DNA from 3 places in the Nonomuraea sp. NPDC004186 genome. Region 1 is predicted to be linked to each of the others. Evidence: riboswitches for the same ligand, from Rfam matches in the RefSeq annotation. Region 1 holds a riboswitch; each other region holds the start of a gene.
The links. A riboswitch is a leader RNA that binds a small molecule or an ion and turns the genes downstream of it on or off. The one in region 1 is predicted to bind thiamine pyrophosphate.
Positions count from the first base shown of each region.

Region 2: linked by a shared signal. The riboswitch ahead of thiO (glycine oxidase ThiO) and the one ahead of tenA (thiaminase II) in region 1 are both predicted to bind thiamine pyrophosphate.
Region 3: linked by a shared signal. The riboswitch ahead of ACWEPL_RS36095 (purine-cytosine permease family protein) and the one ahead of tenA (thiaminase II) in region 1 are both predicted to bind thiamine pyrophosphate.

Region 1 is NZ_JBSGFQ010000091.1:1,798-6,995, forward strand. It holds gene ACWEPL_RS47610 (BTAD domain-containing putative transcriptional regulator) at 1-1,432, shown strand, start outside; gene tenA (thiaminase II) at 1,413-2,120, opposite strand; TPP riboswitch at 2,112-2,207, opposite strand; gene ACWEPL_RS47620 (hypothetical protein) at 2,237-4,351, opposite strand; gene ACWEPL_RS47625 (MFS transporter) at 4,532-5,198, opposite strand, start outside.
Region 2 is NZ_JBSGFQ010000045.1:41,895-47,092, forward strand. It holds gene ACWEPL_RS32280 (thiazole synthase) at 1-471, opposite strand, end outside; gene thiS (sulfur carrier protein ThiS) at 464-664, opposite strand; gene thiO (glycine oxidase ThiO) at 661-1,776, opposite strand; TPP riboswitch at 1,766-1,883, opposite strand; gene ACWEPL_RS32295 (NAD(P)/FAD-dependent oxidoreductase) at 1,937-3,106, shown strand; gene ACWEPL_RS32300 (Rv2175c family DNA-binding protein) at 3,137-3,511, shown strand; gene thiE (thiamine phosphate synthase) at 3,489-4,127, shown strand; gene ACWEPL_RS32310 (polyprenyl synthetase family protein) at 4,308-5,198, opposite strand, start outside.
Region 3 is NZ_JBSGFQ010000054.1:69,130-74,327, reverse strand. It holds gene ACWEPL_RS36120 (GOLPH3/VPS74 family protein) at 1-568, opposite strand, end outside; gene ACWEPL_RS36115 (TenA family protein) at 592-1,197, shown strand; gene ACWEPL_RS36110 (Fpg/Nei family DNA glycosylase) at 1,244-2,122, shown strand; gene ACWEPL_RS36105 (winged helix-turn-helix transcriptional regulator) at 2,143-2,538, shown strand; gene ACWEPL_RS36100 (rhodanese-like domain-containing protein) at 2,535-2,858, shown strand; TPP riboswitch at 2,914-3,029, shown strand; gene ACWEPL_RS36095 (purine-cytosine permease family protein) at 3,020-4,351, shown strand; gene ACWEPL_RS36090 (methylated-DNA--[protein]-cysteine S-methyltransferase) at 4,320-4,889, opposite strand; gene ACWEPL_RS36085 (ATP-binding protein) at 4,984-5,198, shown strand, end outside.

The DNA.
Region 1 (5,198 bases):
ACGGCCCGGCTGGTCGCTGGGCGTGCTGCGGCAGCGGCTGGAGGACGAGGCCGGCCGCCTCGACGAGTTACGCGCCGGCGACCTGGAGGTACGCGGCTCGTTCGAGCTCAGCTACCGGCGGCTGTCCGACGACGCCGCCCTGGCCTTCCGCGCGATCGGCCTGCTCGGCGAGCAGTCCGTACCCGGCTGGGTGGCCGACGCCGTGCTCGACCGGCCCCGGGCCGACGCCGTCGTGGACACCCTGGTGGACGCGAACCTCCTGCGGCTGGCCGGCACCGACCACGTCGGCCAGCCCCGCTACCGGCTCCACGACCTGATCCGCTGCGCCGCCAAGGAGAAGGCGGGCGGCGACACCGAACGGCACGCGCTGGCCCGGGTGCTCGGCGGCTGGCTGACCGCCGCCGAGCACGCCTCCCTGCGGCTGCCCACCACTCTCTTCGGGCTGACGTCCGACCTTGCGCCCCGCTGGAGCCTGGAACGGGAGACCCTCGGCCGCCTGACCGCCCAGCCGCTGTCGTGGTTCGACGCCGAGCGGGAGTCCCTGGTCGAGGCCGTACAACTGGCCGCCGGCGCGGGCCTGGCCCAGTCCGCGTGGGGGCTGGCCGCCACCCTGGTCCCGTACTTCGACCTGCACTGCCTGCTGGACGAGTGGCAGCTGACGCACCGCCTCGCCCTCGACAGCGCCCGCGCGGCCGGCGACCGCCTCGGGGAGGCCGCCATGCTGCGCGGCCTGGCCCAGGTCTGCCTCTACCAGGACCGGTACGCCGAGGCCGAGGACATGTTCAGGCGGGCCCGCGCCATCTTCCACGAGCTGGGCGACACGCGGAGCGAGGCCATCTCGATCTGCGGGCTGGCGGCGGTCAGCCAGTTCTCCAACCGGCATCTCAAGGCGCTCGCGTCCTTCCGGCAGGCGCTGGCCATGTTCCTGGCCATCGGCGACCGCAGCGGCGAGGCGTACGCTCGGCAGGCGATCGGGCGCGTCTACCTGTCGCTGCGGGACCTGCAGCAGGCGTCCCGGTGGCTGGGGGACGCGCTGCGGCTGGCCGAGGAGCTCGGCGACGCCCACCGCGAGGGCTGCGTGTCGATGCAGCTCGGCCGCATGTACGACCTGTTCGCCCAGTCGGACCGGGCCATGCGCTACCAGGGGCACGCGCTGGGCATCTTCGAGGCGCTCGGCGACCGCCACTGCGGCGCGTACGCGATGCGGAACCTGGGCGGGCTCCAGGTGGCCAGGGGCGACCGTTCGGACGGCTCCGACCAGTTGGAGCGATCCCTGGTGATCTTCCAGCAACTGGGGGATCGCAGCGGGGAGGCGGACACGTACCAGACGCTCGGCGAGCTGTACCGTTCGTCCGGCCGCACCGCGCTGGCCACCCATTACCTGCACCAGGCCCGTGAGCTGCGCAGGGAGCTCAGCGAGTCGTTCGCGTGAGCTGCGGCCGGAGCCATTGTCCCGTGGGCCAGGTCTCCAGGCGCCAGGCGCTGTCCCAGAACATCCACTCGTACTCGGTGGCCCGGCAGAACGCCTCGTCCATCGCCCGGCGCGTCTCGGGGTCGGCGCTCTCGGCCAGCCGGTCGGTGATGGCCTTGGCCTGCTCCACCGAGGCGGCGAAGGCGGGGTCGGAGTAGGTGCCGATCCAGGTCCGGTACGGGTGGTCGGCCGCGCCCGCCGTACGTTCGAGCAGTGCCGCGCCGACGTCCTGGTAGACCCAGAAGCACGGCAGCACGGCGGCGGCGAGCACGGGCAACGGGGCGGCCAGGGCCGTGGCCTGGAGGTAGGAGGAGTAGGCCAGGCAGGTCGGCGAGGTGGCGACGGCCGCCGTCTCGCCGGCCGTCAGCCCGAACTCCTCCAGGTAGCCGGTGTGCAGGGCCCGCTCGACGACGAGCGCCGTGTGCGCGCTCTGCGCGAAGAACGCGGCGTCGGCCGGAGAGCCGGCGCGGGCCGAGGCGGTCGCGAGGACCTTGGCGTAGGCCACCAGGTAGCGCCCGTCCTGGACCAGGTAGAACGCGAATCGCTCGCGGTCGAGGGTGCCGTCGCCGAGCGCGGCGTTGAACGGGTGGTCGTGGATCGCCTCGAGCAGCGTGGCCGTGCGCGCCCAGATCTTCTCACAGAAGGTCACCGATGACGTCCCTTCGCTAGTGCGAACTAGATCAGGTTCGACGGGTGTGATCTCAGCCCGGCAGCCCGGGCACCCCGCGTCACGGCCAACGCTAGCAGAGGCCCGGCCCGGTCGTGTCAGGCGGGGATCAGCTCGTGCAGCGTGCCGGGGGTGTAGACCCGCGCCCCCTCCGGGAGGTCGGCCGGCGCCTCCAGCCCGATGTAGGTGGTGGGCCCGGCCGGCGTGCTCTTCGCGCGCAGCAGGTCGGCCAGGTAGCGGACGCGCAGGAAGTCGCGTTCGACGATCGAGCGCACCAGCAGGGAGGCGCTGACGCGGTTGCCCTCCACCTGGTTGAAGCCGGGGTGGCCCTTCAGGTAGAGGTGCAGCCACTTCACCAGCCAGCCGCCGTCGGCGCCGCGCAGGAAGACGAGCGGCAGGGCGATCCGGCCGGAGCCGCGCAGGTCCGACTTCATGCGCACGGTACGCGGCTCGAACGGCCTGCCTTCCTGCGCGGCGTCCCTGGTCATGTAGCCGAAGAACGCCTCGGCGGCCTCGTCGAACGCTTCCCCGTCGTAGATGTTCACCTGCGGGATGATGATCGGCTGGGTCGCGGCGGCGAGCCGGATGTCGATGAACTCGGACGCGCCTTCGGGCGCCTCGGTGAGGTCGCCGGAGTACCGGGCGAAGTCGTTGGTGTAGTTCGTCCAGGAAATGTGCGTCGGGTCGTCGTAGGAGGCGTCCAGCATGAGCGCGGACAGGTCGTAGTCGGTGCGCTGCCGTGCCTCGCGCCAGTGGACGAAGAACCTGAGCAGTTCGCCGTCCACCGCCGACACCGAGCCCCGGGGCAGCATGCCGAGCCCGGGCACGACGGCCTTGCCGGACAGCGGCAGGGCGACGTCGAGCACGTCGGGGTCGACGATCAGCTCGCCGGGGTCGGGGAGGCGACGGGCGATCTCCTCGTCCAGGATGGCCAGCGCCCGCGCCAGGGCCTCCTCCTCCAGCGGCGAGCGGGAGTCGGGGGCCGCCCACGCCCTGCCGTTCCGGTTGACGAAGACGCGGCCCGCGACGGGGGCGAGCCGGTTCTGCAGATGCTCGCGCAGCGACAGCAGGACGCGGCCGGAGGCGCCCGAGGCGGCCCCTTCCGCGGCGTCCAGCACGGCCGACGTGGACAGGCCGGTCCGCAGCAGGTGGTCGAGGCGGCGCAGCAGCGCGCCAGGGGCCTGCTCCAGCAGCTTCACCGCCTCGGCGGTGCGGCCCGCCGACAGGGCGGCCTCGACCCGGCCGTCCAGGCTCGGGGCCGGACGCGTGCCCCTGGCGGTTTCGAAGACGGCCCGGGCGCGCGGGAACTGCGGGTACTCGTGGGGGTGCAGCCGTTCGCCGAGCCGCTTCCACTCCTCCCGGTGGCGCGGCACGTCGCCGAGCCTGGCCGGGGAGGCGACCGCGTCCAGGGCTCCCAGCAGGGCGCGGCGCTCGGCCCGGCGGAACGAGCGGAACCTGGTGGGCTCGGCCAGCGTGACATCGCCGCCGGAGCAGCCGCAGGCGAGCCGGAGCACGTCGGTCACGGTGTCGACCAGCAGCGGCCGGCCCTCGGCCAGCCGGACCTCGTTGACGATCGCGCGGTTCTCGCGCACGGGGACGCGCTCGGGCTCGTCGGCGCAGAACCCGGCCAGCAGGCGCAGCGCGGCCAGGTCCTCGGCGGCCAGGGGCACCTCGGAGCCCGCCAGCGAGAGGTAGAGCTCCCGCGCCTCCGACTCCAGGCTCCCGCCCAGCTCCAGCACGGTCACCCGGTCCCCGGCCAGCGGGATCAGCTCGGCGTGCGCGGCCAGCAGGTCGGCGTAGGTGTGCTGGTAACGGCCGTAGCCGGGCAGGGAGAGCAGGTTGAGCGCCGAGGTCTCGACGCGGGCGGCGGCGACCGGGTCGAGCAGGGCCTCGCGCAGCAGCCCGGCCCAGAACTCCAGGGTGTCGGGCACGTTCCTGGGGAAGTCGAGGAAGTACGCGTTGTGCCGGACGTGGTCACCCACGAGCGTGCGGACGGCGGCCAGAATGCGGACGCCGAGGTCGACCACGGTCTCGCCGCGCAGCCCGGACAGTCGCTCGAGCAGCGCGGCCGAGCAGGTGAAGCCGACGCTGAGCAGCGCCGCGTCGAGCTGGCGGGCGGCGGTCTCTCCCCAGCCGGACCCGGATCCGGCGGGCGCGGCGCCGATGGGGACGCGCAGCCGCCGGGCGATGACGAGGCTTTCCAGAGTGTCCACGAACGGCACCATATAGCCGGGACACGCCCGATCGCGGACGGTTTTCCGCACCCGCGCCGAGGATGCGGCCGGTCAGCGGCAAGGGCCCACAGCGAGCTCGGCGGCCGGTCGACGGCGAGGGCCCGCCGCACGCTCAGCGGCCGGTCGACGGCGAGGGCCCGCCGCACGCTCAGCGGCCGGTCAGAGGTGAGGGGCCGCTTCGCGCGTACCGCCCGGGCGCAGCACGCCCGCCAGCGCCAGCGCGACCAGGACCCCGGCACCGCCCGCCACCGCGATCGCGGGCCCGGGGGCGATCACCTCTCCGAGCGCCCCGACCAGCGCCGCCCCGGCCGCCTGCCCCGTCATCAGCCCGGACGACTGCAGCCCGAACGCCTGCCCCCGCACCTCCTCGGGCACCGACTCGACGAACCGCCGCTGCAACCCCAGCTGGTACGACAGCCCCGCGGTCGCCACCGCGGCCAGCACGGCGGCCCACGCCATCCCCGGCCCGAGCGCGAACCCCACCCACGGCACGCCGAGCAGCACCGCCAGCGGAAACGACAGCCGCTCCCGCAGCCCCGGCGCGGCGAACCTGCCCACCGCGAACTCCCCCACCGCCATCCCGACGGCCGCCGCCGCGAGCACCACCCCGGCCTGCCCCTGCCCACCCAGGTAGGGCACGACCATGGCCTCGGCCCCGGCCAGGAACACGCACGGCAGCCACCCCGCCAGCAGCAGCCCGCGCACCCGCCCGTCGGCCAGCAGCCGCCGGTTGACCCGCAGCGTCTGGCGCACCGTGCCCGCTCCCACCGTGCCCGCTCCCACCGTGCCCGCTCCCACCGTGCCTCGGGCGGGCCGGTACGGCAGT
Region 2 (5,198 bases), on a different contig from region 1:
GCCGATCGGCCCGCCCAGCGGCATGACGGCCGAGCAGCCCGCCTGCTCCAGCCGCCGGGCCAGCGCCGGGTCGTCCCCGATGTACGGCAGCACCACGAACCCGTCGGCCACCAGCCGCTCGGCCGCGTCGAACGTCTCGATCGGGTCGGGCAGCAGGGTCCGCTCGTCGGAGATGACCTCGACCTTGATCCAGTTCGTGCCGAGGGCCTCCCTGGCCAGCCGTGCCGTCAGCACGGCCTCGCCCGCCGTGAAGCAGCCCGCGGTGTTGGGGAGCACCTTGATGTCCCGCTTGCGCAGCACGTCCAGGACCGAGCCGCGGGCGTTCGGGTCGAGCCGCCGGATCGCCACCGTGGTCAGCTCGGTGCCGGACGCGGCCAGCGCCTGGTCGAGCACGTCCAGCGAGGGCGCGCCGCCGGTGCCCATGATGAGCCGGGAGGAGAAGCTCTCCCCGGCGATGATCAGATCATCCACCTTGCACCGCCGTCAGAACCTCCACCCGGTCACGGTCGCTGAGCGCCGTCGTCTCCCACGAGCTCCGCGTGACCACCTCGTCGTTGACGGCCACGGCCACTCCGGTGGTGGCCGTGGTCAATGTGCGTACGGCCTGCGCCACGGTCGTGCCGTCGGCCACCTCGTGGGAGGCCCCGTTGATCATCACAATCATGAAATATCCCGAAATCTCCCAGGCGAGCACATTGCGGCGAGCTCGCCCTCCTCGCCCAGCAGGATGTCCGCCGTGAGCGGCGCCAGGAGCACGCCGCCCCGGTGATGGCCGGTGGCCAGCGCCAGCCCCGGGGTGCCGCTCGGGCCGATGAGCGGCAGGTTGTCCGGCGTGCCCGGCCGCAGCCCGGCCACCACGTCGGAGACCTCCAGCTCGGTGATGCCCGGCACCAGCTCCCTGGCGTCGCGCAGCAGCTCGTAGAGCCCGCCCGCGGTCACCCTGGTGTCGAAGCCCATCTCCTCCTGCGTGGCCCCGACCACCAGCTCGCCGTCGCCCCGGGGGACGAGGTAGACCGGCGTGCCGTGCACGGTGCCGCGGACGCACCGGGTGAGCAGCGGCTGCGGCGAACGCAACCGCATGATCTGCCCCTTGACCGGCCGGACCGGCACCTCGGCCAGCCCGGCGCTCCACGCCCCGGCCGCCAGGATCACCCGCTCCGCCCGCAGCTCGGCTCGCCGGTCGTCGCCGCCGGGCGGCTCCAGGCGTACCCCTGTGACCCGGCCGCCGTCGCGCAGCAGCTCGCCGACGCGCGCCCGTACGAGCTGGACTCCCCGCCGGTCGAGCGCGGCGAGCAGCGCCGCCGTCACGCGGCGCGGGTCCACCCAGGAATCGCCGACGGCCAGCAGCCCGCCCCGCACCGAGGGAGCCAACATGGGCTCCAGGCGGCGGCACTCGCGGCCGGTCAGTCGCCGGACGGGGAGCTCCAGCTTCTCCAGGTACGCGGCCAGCTCGTCCAGCGCGGCCAGGTCGTCCGCCCCGAACGCCACGTCGAGCGTCCCCTCGGAGCGCAGGTCCAGGGCCTCGGGGCCGGCCAGCCCCGCGTCGGCGGCCAGCTCGGCGGCGAAGGCGGGCCAGCGGCGCAGCGACGCCACGCCGAGCCGCAGCAGCGGCACCTCCGTGTAGGTGACCTCGCTGACCGGCGCCAGCATCCCCGCGGCCGCGTGTGAGGCCCCCGAGGCGGGGGCCGGGTCCACCAGGGTGACGGGCCGCCCTTCGCGGGCAAGCCGCCAGGCCAGCGAGAGGCCGACGACCCCGCCGCCCACGATCACATCCATCCGCGCTCCCTTCGCCGGCATGATCCGGATCAGGTGTCTTGCGGTCGAAGGCCCGATGGCAGCCTTCCTCTCAGCCCGGTCACGGCCGGACTCCCGCGCGTCTTACGCCCCCAGCCTACGGCCTCGCTGCGACGCCCGGACACCGGCCCACGTTAGGGTCATGAACGTGAACGAAGTCGTGGTGGTGGGAGCGGGCCTGGCCGGAGTGCGCACCGTGGAGGCGCTGCGCGCACAGGGGTTCGGCGGGCGGATCACGCTGGTGGGCGAGGAGCGGCATCGCCCCTACGACCGTCCACCCCTGTCCAAGGCCGTGCTGTTCGGCGACGCCGACACCAGCTACGTCGACACCGACCTGGCCTCGCTCGACGTGGTGTTCCAGCCGGGGGTCAGCGCCAAGGCGCTGCGCGAGGGGGTCGTGGAGACCACCGAGGGCGAGCTCGGCTACGACGGGCTGGTCATCGCCACCGGCGCCGAGCCGATCAGGCTGCCCGGCGACGGCCCGCAACACGTGCTGCGCACGCTCGACGACGCCCACGAGCTCAGGGCCATGCTCGTCCCCGGCGCCCGCGTCTCGATCATCGGCGCCGGCTGGATCGGCGCGGAGGTGGCCACCGCCGCCCGCCGCGCCGGGTGCGCGGTGACCGTGATCGAGGCCGGCCCGGCGCCGCTCGCGACGGCCGTCGGCGCCGAGATCGGGGCCCGCACCGAGCGCTGGTACGACGGCATCGACCTGCGGCTCGACACCATGGTCGACTCCGTGGACGAGGGCGGCGTGCGGCTGGTGGGCGGCGAGTTCGTGGACGCCCACGTGGTGGTCACGGGCATCGGCGTGCGCCCGGCCGTCGAATGGCTCACCGGCGCCGACATCGACCTCCACAACGGCGTCGTCGTGGACGAGCACCTGCGCGCCTCCCTCCCGAACACGGTCGCCGTCGGCGACTGCGCCGCCTGGTGGTCGCGCCGCTGGCAGACCAGGCTCAGGGTCGAGCACTGGGACACCGCGCTCAACGCCCCCGAGGTGGCCGCCGCGAGCTTGCTGGGCGAGGACGTCGCGTACGATCCCGTTCCGTACTTCTGGTCGGAACAGTTCGGGCACATGGTGCAATACGCCGGTCATCATTTGGCAGGCGAGCGCCTGATCTACCGGGGCGAGCCGGAGGGCAAGTGGTCGGCCCTCTGGCTCACGGCCGACGACGCCCTCGCCGCGGTGCTCGCCGTGGATCGGCCGCGAGACCTCGTTCAGGGGCGCAGAATCATCGACGCGGGACACCGTCTCGACGCGGAACGCCTGGTAGATCCAGAAGTCCCTCTACGGGATTGTGTTGTTTGAGCAAGCGCGGCATGTGGTAGTTGTGGTTTCGTGACGCTTTCTGTTGCACAGATCGACCGGGAGACCGACCAACTCGTCGACGAGTGGCTCACGCTCCCCGAAGTGGCCTCGCGCCTAGACCTTCCGATCGGGCGGGCCAAGCAACTCCTCAAGGACCACAAGCTGCTCGGCGTACGCCGGGGGGGCGGCGGGCCACAGGTGCCCGCTGTGTTCCTCGATGGAAAGGATGTGATGAAGGGCCTGCCCGGCACGCTGACCGTGTTGCTGGACGCCGGCTACGACGATGTCGAGTCGCTGCGCTGGCTCTTCACCCCTGACGAGTCCCTGCCCGGATCGCCCATCGAGGCGATCAAGGCCGGCCGTCATACTGAGGTCAAGCGGCGTGCCCAAGCCCTCGGTTTCTGAAGCCCGCCTCTATCTCTGCACCGACGGCCGCCGCGACCGCGGCGACCTGGCGGAGTTCCTCGACTCGGTGCTGGCCGGCGGCGTGGACATCATCCAGCTGCGGGAGAAGGGTCTGGAGGCCCGCGAAGAACTCGCGCTCCTCGAGGTCTTCCGCGACGCCTGCGACCGGCACGGCAAACTGCTGGCCGTCAACGACCGGGCGGACGTCGCCTACGCCGCCCGGTCCGACGTGCTCCACCTGGGGCAGGACGACCTTCCTGTGACGGTCGCGCGAGAGATACTCGGCGACGACATCGTCATCGGACGGTCCACCCACTCCGTGGCCGAGGCTTCCGCCGCGGCAGCGGAGCCGGGCGTCGACTACTTCTGCTGCGGCCCCATCTGGCCCACGCCCACCAAGCCCGGCCGCCCGGCCCCCGGCCCGCCGCTGCTCCGGCACGCGGCGGCGCTGGAGACCTCGCGGCCGTGGTTCGGGATCGGCGGCATCGACCTCGCGAACCTGGACGAGGTGATGTCGTACGGCGTGCGCCGCGTGGTGGTCGTACGCGCGATCACGGACGCGGAGGACCCGGGCGCGGCGGCGGCGGAGTTCGCCAAGCGCCTGTCCTCCGCCTGACCGACAAGCCCGTGACCGACAAGCCCCTGACCGACATGAGCCCCTGACCGCGGCGGCCACCTGACCACAGGAGGCCGCCCGGCCGTACGGGGCCCTGCGACCCACGAGGCGCCCGCCACCACACGGGCGCCTCCGAGTCGGAGGCCCGGGCCCAAGGCGGCGATCCCCGGGCAGGTCAGGTCAGGTCTTGCGGGAGGTGGCGGCGATGGCCAGCTCCGTCAGAGCCGCGCGCGCCTCCGCCGTGATCGGCGCCTCGTCCAGCGCGGACAGCGCGTCCCCCAGATAGTCGCCGATCAGGTCCTCGCACTCCTGCAGCGCGCCCGTCTCGTCGATGATCTGCCGCAGCGTCTCCACCCCGTGCTCGTCCAGCCCGGGATCCCCCAGCAGCCGCCGGACGGTCTGCGCCGCACCCGGGGACGCGGCAGCCAGCGTGCGGGCCACGAGCATCGTCCGCTTGCCCTCCCGCAGGTCGTCTCCGGCGGGCTTGCCCGTCTGCGCCGGGTCGCCGAACACCCCCAGGATGTCGTCACGCAGCTGGAACGCGATCCCGACCCGCGTGCCGTAGCCCGTGCACAGCTCGTCCATCCAGGGCGCGAGCTGGCCGCCGGCGAGCACCAGCCCGAGCCTGAGCGGCTGCTCCACCGAGTATTTGCCGCTCTTGAACAGCGCCACCCGCAGCGCCGACTCGAACGTGTTCTCGCCGTGCGCCTGCTCCAGCAGGTCGAGGTACTGGCCGCACATCAGCTCCGTACGCATGTGGTCGTGCACGGGCTGGGCCGCCGCCAGGGACTCGGGCGGCAGACCGCTGGTGCGCCACATCTCGCCCGACCAGATCAGCAGCAGGTTGCCCAGCAGGATCGCCGCGCCCTCGCCGAACTGCTCCGCGGACCCGTACCAGGCGGACTTCTCGTGCAGCGCCTGGAACCGGCGGTGCGCGGACGGCATGCCCCTGCGCAGGTCGCTCTTGTCCATCACGTCGTCGTGCACCAGCGCGCTGGCCTGCAGCAGCTCCAGCGAGGCCGCCGCGGTGAAGATCGCGGGCACGTCCGTGCCGCCCGCGCCGCGCCAGCC
Region 3 (5,198 bases), on a different contig from region 1:
CCGCGTCGGCCGTCCAGGCGCCCTCCGCGATCTCCTTGACGCGCTGCCTGCTCGCCTCGGGAAAGGCCTTGCGGTCGAGCTTGGCCGCGTGCGCGATGGCGATCAGGACGGCCGTGCGGGCGTCGGGGTCGGCGCCCGCCAGCGCACTGGTCACCCGGTCCCTGACCGCGGCCTCCACGTCGGAGTCGGCCTCGGGCCAGCGCGTCGTGGGGAAGATGCCCAGCACCTTGCCGCGCTGCTCGGTCAGCACGCCCGACTCCGCCAGCCTGGTGAGCAGGCGCCTGCGCAGCTTGGCCGACTGCAGCCGCTGGACCCACCAGGCGGGCTTGCGCTCCTTGCCCTCCTCGGTGATGCGGGCCAGGGTGGCGTCCAGCTCGGAGTCGCCGAGCGGGGACGGGTCCATGACCGTCACCTTCTTGTCCGACAGCTCCAGCCGGCCGTTGACGGCCAGCTCGGCGAGGAGCGCGCCGGCGAGGGCCGGGTCGAGCTGGGTCCCGGCGACGAGCGGCGTGCCCTTCTCGTCGTCGTGGGCGAGCAGGAGCAGCTCTTCGGCGATCGTCACAGTCATGCTTCGACACTAACCTCCCAGCCATGACTGTCTCGGAGAAGTTGCACGCCGTCGGCCGCCCGCTGCTCCGGGCTCAGCTCGACCATCCGACCGTGGCCGGCATCGCGCGTGGCGACCTGCCCGAGGCGGTGTTCAGGTCGTGGCTGGAGCAGGACTACCTGTTCCTGCTCGACTACGTACGGGTGTTCGCGCGGCTGGCCTGGCAGGCGCCCGACGGGCATCTGGGTGATCTGGTGGACCTGGCGCACACCACGTACCACGACGAGTTGAGCCTGCACCGGTCGTTGTCGGCGGAGTTCGGCGCCGATCTGGAGAGGGCGGTGAAGGGGCCGGCGTGCGCGGCGTACACGGCGTTCCTGCTGGAGTCGGCGGCGTCGTACGGGGAGGGGCTGGCGGCGCTTTATCCGTGTATGTGGGGATATTCGAGTCTCGGACAGATATTGGCGGAAATTTCCCCTGTTGAGTCGAGATATCGGGCTTGGGTGGACACGTACGCGGATCCGGCCTTCGCGGCGCTCACCGCGCGGATCGCGCAGATGATCGACCAGGCCGCGCCGGACCCGGCGCGGGCCGAGGAGCTGTTCGCCGAGGGGATGGCGCACGAGCTGGCCTTCTGGAGCGTGCCGTAGCCGTCCACAGGCTGTGGACGGCCGGACGCGCACGTACCCTGGGGACATGCCGGAACTTCCCGAAGTGGAGTCGCTCACCCATTTCCTGCGCGAACGGGCCGTGGGCCGCACGGTCCTGGGGATCGACGTGGTGGCCATCCAGGCGCTCAAGACGTTCGACCCGCCGGTGACCGCGCTCGGCGGGCTGACCATCACCGGGGTGTCGAGGCACGGCAAGTTCCTCGACCTCGACTGCGACGGCCTCCACCTGGTCATCCACCTGGCCCGGGCGGGGTGGCTGCGCTGGCGCGACGACCTGTCGGGCGCGAAGCCCGTACGTCCCGGCAAGGGCCCGCTCGCGGTACGGGTCCGGCTGGCGCCCGACGAGGAGGGCCTGGCGCCCGGGTTCGAGCTGACGGAGGCCGGGACGCAGAAGCGCCTGGCCGTCTACGTCACCAAGAACCCGGACGACGTCCCCGGCATCGCCGCACTCGGCCCCGACCCCCTCGACGAGTCCTTCACCGTCGACGCGCTCAAGCGCATCGTGGGCGGCAACCGCACCCAGATCAAGGGGCTGCTGCGCGACCAGAAGATCATCGCCGGCATCGGGAACGCGTACTCGGACGAGGTGCTGCACGCCGCCAGGATGTCCCCGTTCAAGATCGCGGCCACGCTGACGGACGCGCAGATCGCCGACCTGCACGAGGCCATCATCGCCACCCTGGGGGAGGCGGTGGAGCGGGCGCACGGGCTGGCGGCCAAGGACCTCAAGGCGGAGAAGAAGTCGGGACTGCGGGTCCACAACCGGGCCGGGCAGCCGTGCGACGTCTGCGGCGACACGATCCGCGAGGTGTCCTTCGCGGACTCCTCGCTGCAGTACTGCCCCACCTGCCAGACCGGCGGCAAGCCCCTCGCCGACCGCCGGCTGTCCCGCCTTCTCAAGTGAGCTCGACGGAAGAAGGCACTGTGGAACCGCTCGACGACTACGACGTGCGCCAGTGGGACACGCGCGAGGACTGCGAGGTCCGCCAGATCCTCGACCGCATCGCCGACAAGTGGTCGCTGCTCGTGATCGCCCTGCTCGACTGCCAGAGCCTGCGCTTCACCCAGCTCCGCCGCGAGATCGACGGCGTCAGCCAGCGCATGCTCAGCGTGACCCTGCGCCAGCTGGAGCGCGACGGCCTGGTCAGCCGCACGGTCCATCCCGTCGTGCCGCCCAGGGTGGACTACGCGCTCACGCCGCTCGGCCGTACGCTGCACGAGACCATCAAGTCGCTGGTCACCTGGACGGAGACGCACCAGGAGGAGATCGCCGCGGCGCGTGCGGCCTACGACGCCAGGCGCGAGATGATGGAGTCATGACCGTTCCTGAGATCGAGGCCAGTGCCGTTCCGGCAGACGCTTACCTGCTCGACGTCCGTGAGCAGGACGAATGGGTCGCGGGGCACGCCCCGGAGGCCGTGCACATCCCCATGACCCAGATACAGGGGCGGGTCGACGAGGTGCCCGGCGACCGCACGGTCTACGTCGTCTGCCGGGTGGGCGGCCGGTCCCTGCAGGTCGCGGCCTGGCTCAACCAGCTCGGGCGCGACGCCGTCAACGTCGGCGGCGGCATGCAGTCGTGGGAGTTCGCGAGCCGCCCGATGGTCAGCGAGACCGGGCAGCAGCCGTTCGTGGCGTAAAAAGGCCCCACTGTGGCGGTTTCGCCGTCGCTGAGGCATGATGAGGGCGCCAACTGCAGATTGTCGCGGGAGCTCGGGGTGCGCCGGGCTGAGAGGGCAGCCATAGATCCGCTGCCGACCGCCTGAACCTGTCCGGGTAATGCCGGCGTAGGGAGTGTGCGATGACGCATGTCGTCGACGAAGTTCCGCTGACTCTTGAAGGCAGGCCGCCGAAGACCCTGGGCGTGCTCGATCAGGGCGCGCTCTGGGCGAATCTCGGAGTCAGCCTCCTGGGCTTCTCCGGCGCGTTGCTCCTGCTCAACCCCCTGTCCAACGCTCCCCTCAGCCTGACCGCCGCGCTCCTGGCGACCGTGGTCGGCAGCCTGATCGGCACCGCCATGGTGGGCCTGTCCGCCGTCCCCGGCACCCAGACGGGGCAGCCCGCGATGGTGCTGCTGCGGGGCCTGTTCGGGGCGCGGATCTCGTACGTCCCCACGGTGCTGAACATCGTCCAGATGCTCGGCTGGGCCGCGTTCGAGCTGTGGGTGATCGCCAAGGCGGCCAGCGCGATCTTCGGCGCCGTGCCGTACCAGGTGTGGGTGATCGCGGCGGGGGTGCTGACCACCGCGCTCACGATCTGGCCGCTCGGGTCCGTCAGGCTGCTGCGGCGGTACGTCACCATCGGCGTGATCGTGTCGATGGTGTGGTTCGCCTGGTTCTTCCTCACCAGGGCGCCCGCGCACACCGGCGGGTCCTGGACGGCCTTCGCGCCCGCCGTGGACTACGTGATCGCGCTGTCGGTGTCGTGGGTGCCGATGGCGGCCGACTTCGCCCGGCACTCCAGGTCGAGCAGGGCCGCGTTCACCGGCGTGGTCGGCGGCTACACGCTGGCACAGGTCGCCTGCCTGGGCCTGGGCGTGTTCGCGGTGGCCATGGCGGGGGCCGACAAGGTGGCGGCCGACGGGACGTCGGTGTTCGGCGCGTTCGTGGCGGTGCCGCTGGGCGCGCTGTTCTTCGCGATCCTGGTGCTGCGCGAGACCGACCAGTCGTTCGCCAACGTCTACTCCACCACGGTCTCGCTGCAGAACCTGATGCCGCGGGTGGACCGGCGCGTCTTCTCCGTCGCCATCGGCGTGCTGAGCGTGGCGATCGCCCTGGTCGTGGACGTCAACTCGTACGGGGCGTTCCTCGGGGTGATCGGGGCGGTGTTCGTGCCGATGTTCGCGGTGCTGGCCGTGGACTACTTCGTGCTCGGCGGCTCGCGGAGCTGGAACACCGCTGAGAACGCGCCCTCGCGCTGGTCGAGGCTGGTGCCGTGGGCCCTCGGCTTCGTGGCGTACTGGCTGACGACCTCCGCGCCCACGCTCAAGCCATGGGACCGCTTCTGGCAGGGGGCCCGCGACGCCATCGGCTTCACCCGGCAGCCGTGGATGAACGGGGCGCTCGGCGCGGCCGTCGTCGCCGTGCTGGTCACCCTGCTGATCAGCTGGTCGATGCGCGCCTTTCGACGTTGAGCAGGTGCTGCTTGGCGGCCGCGCCGCCCGCGTAGTCGCCGAGCGCGCCGTCCTCACGCACCACCCGGTGGCACGGCACGATCACGCACACGGGGTTGGAGGCCAGCGCGTTGCCGATCGCCCGCAGCGCGCGCGGCCTGCCGATGCTCGCGCCGATCTCCTCCAGCGTCGTGGTGGTGCCGTACCGGACCGCCATCGTCTTCTGCAGCACCGTGCGGGCGAAGGACGTCGCCAGCGCCAGGTCGACGGGCGTGGTGAACGCGCGCAGACGGCCGGAGAAGTAGGCGTCCAGCTCCCTGCGCACCGGGTCGAGCCGGCGCGGATCCGGTCCGATGAACCTGCCCACGTGCCTCGTGAGCAGCTCGTACACGGCGTTTTCCGGCTCGAAGCTGCACGCCGCGATGCCCTTGCCGGTGACCGCGAGCATCAGCCTGCCGACGGCCCCGTCATAGGGGCCGAACGCGATGTCAGGAGGCGCCTCACCTCGATAGGTGCTGGAGGTCACGCGCAACAGGGCATCGAGATCGTTGCTCGACATGCCGCCAGCCTCCCCGCCGCCGAGAATCACCGTGACCGCAGCGTATCGGACGGATCGCCCGACGCACTCACCACGCCACGTGCACTATGGAGGAGTGGGGGACGAATGGGCCGGTAGGGACGACGAAATAGCTCGCGCTGCCCTCGCCGGTTCGCCCAACGCCGTCGTGGTCGTCGACCGTGATCAGAGCGTACTGGTCTGGAACGAGGCGGCCGAACGGCTGTTCGGGTGGACGGCGGAGGAGATGCTCGGGCGCCGGGCGCCGATCGTGCCGGGCGAGCTGACCGCCGAGCACAACGCCGTGCTCGA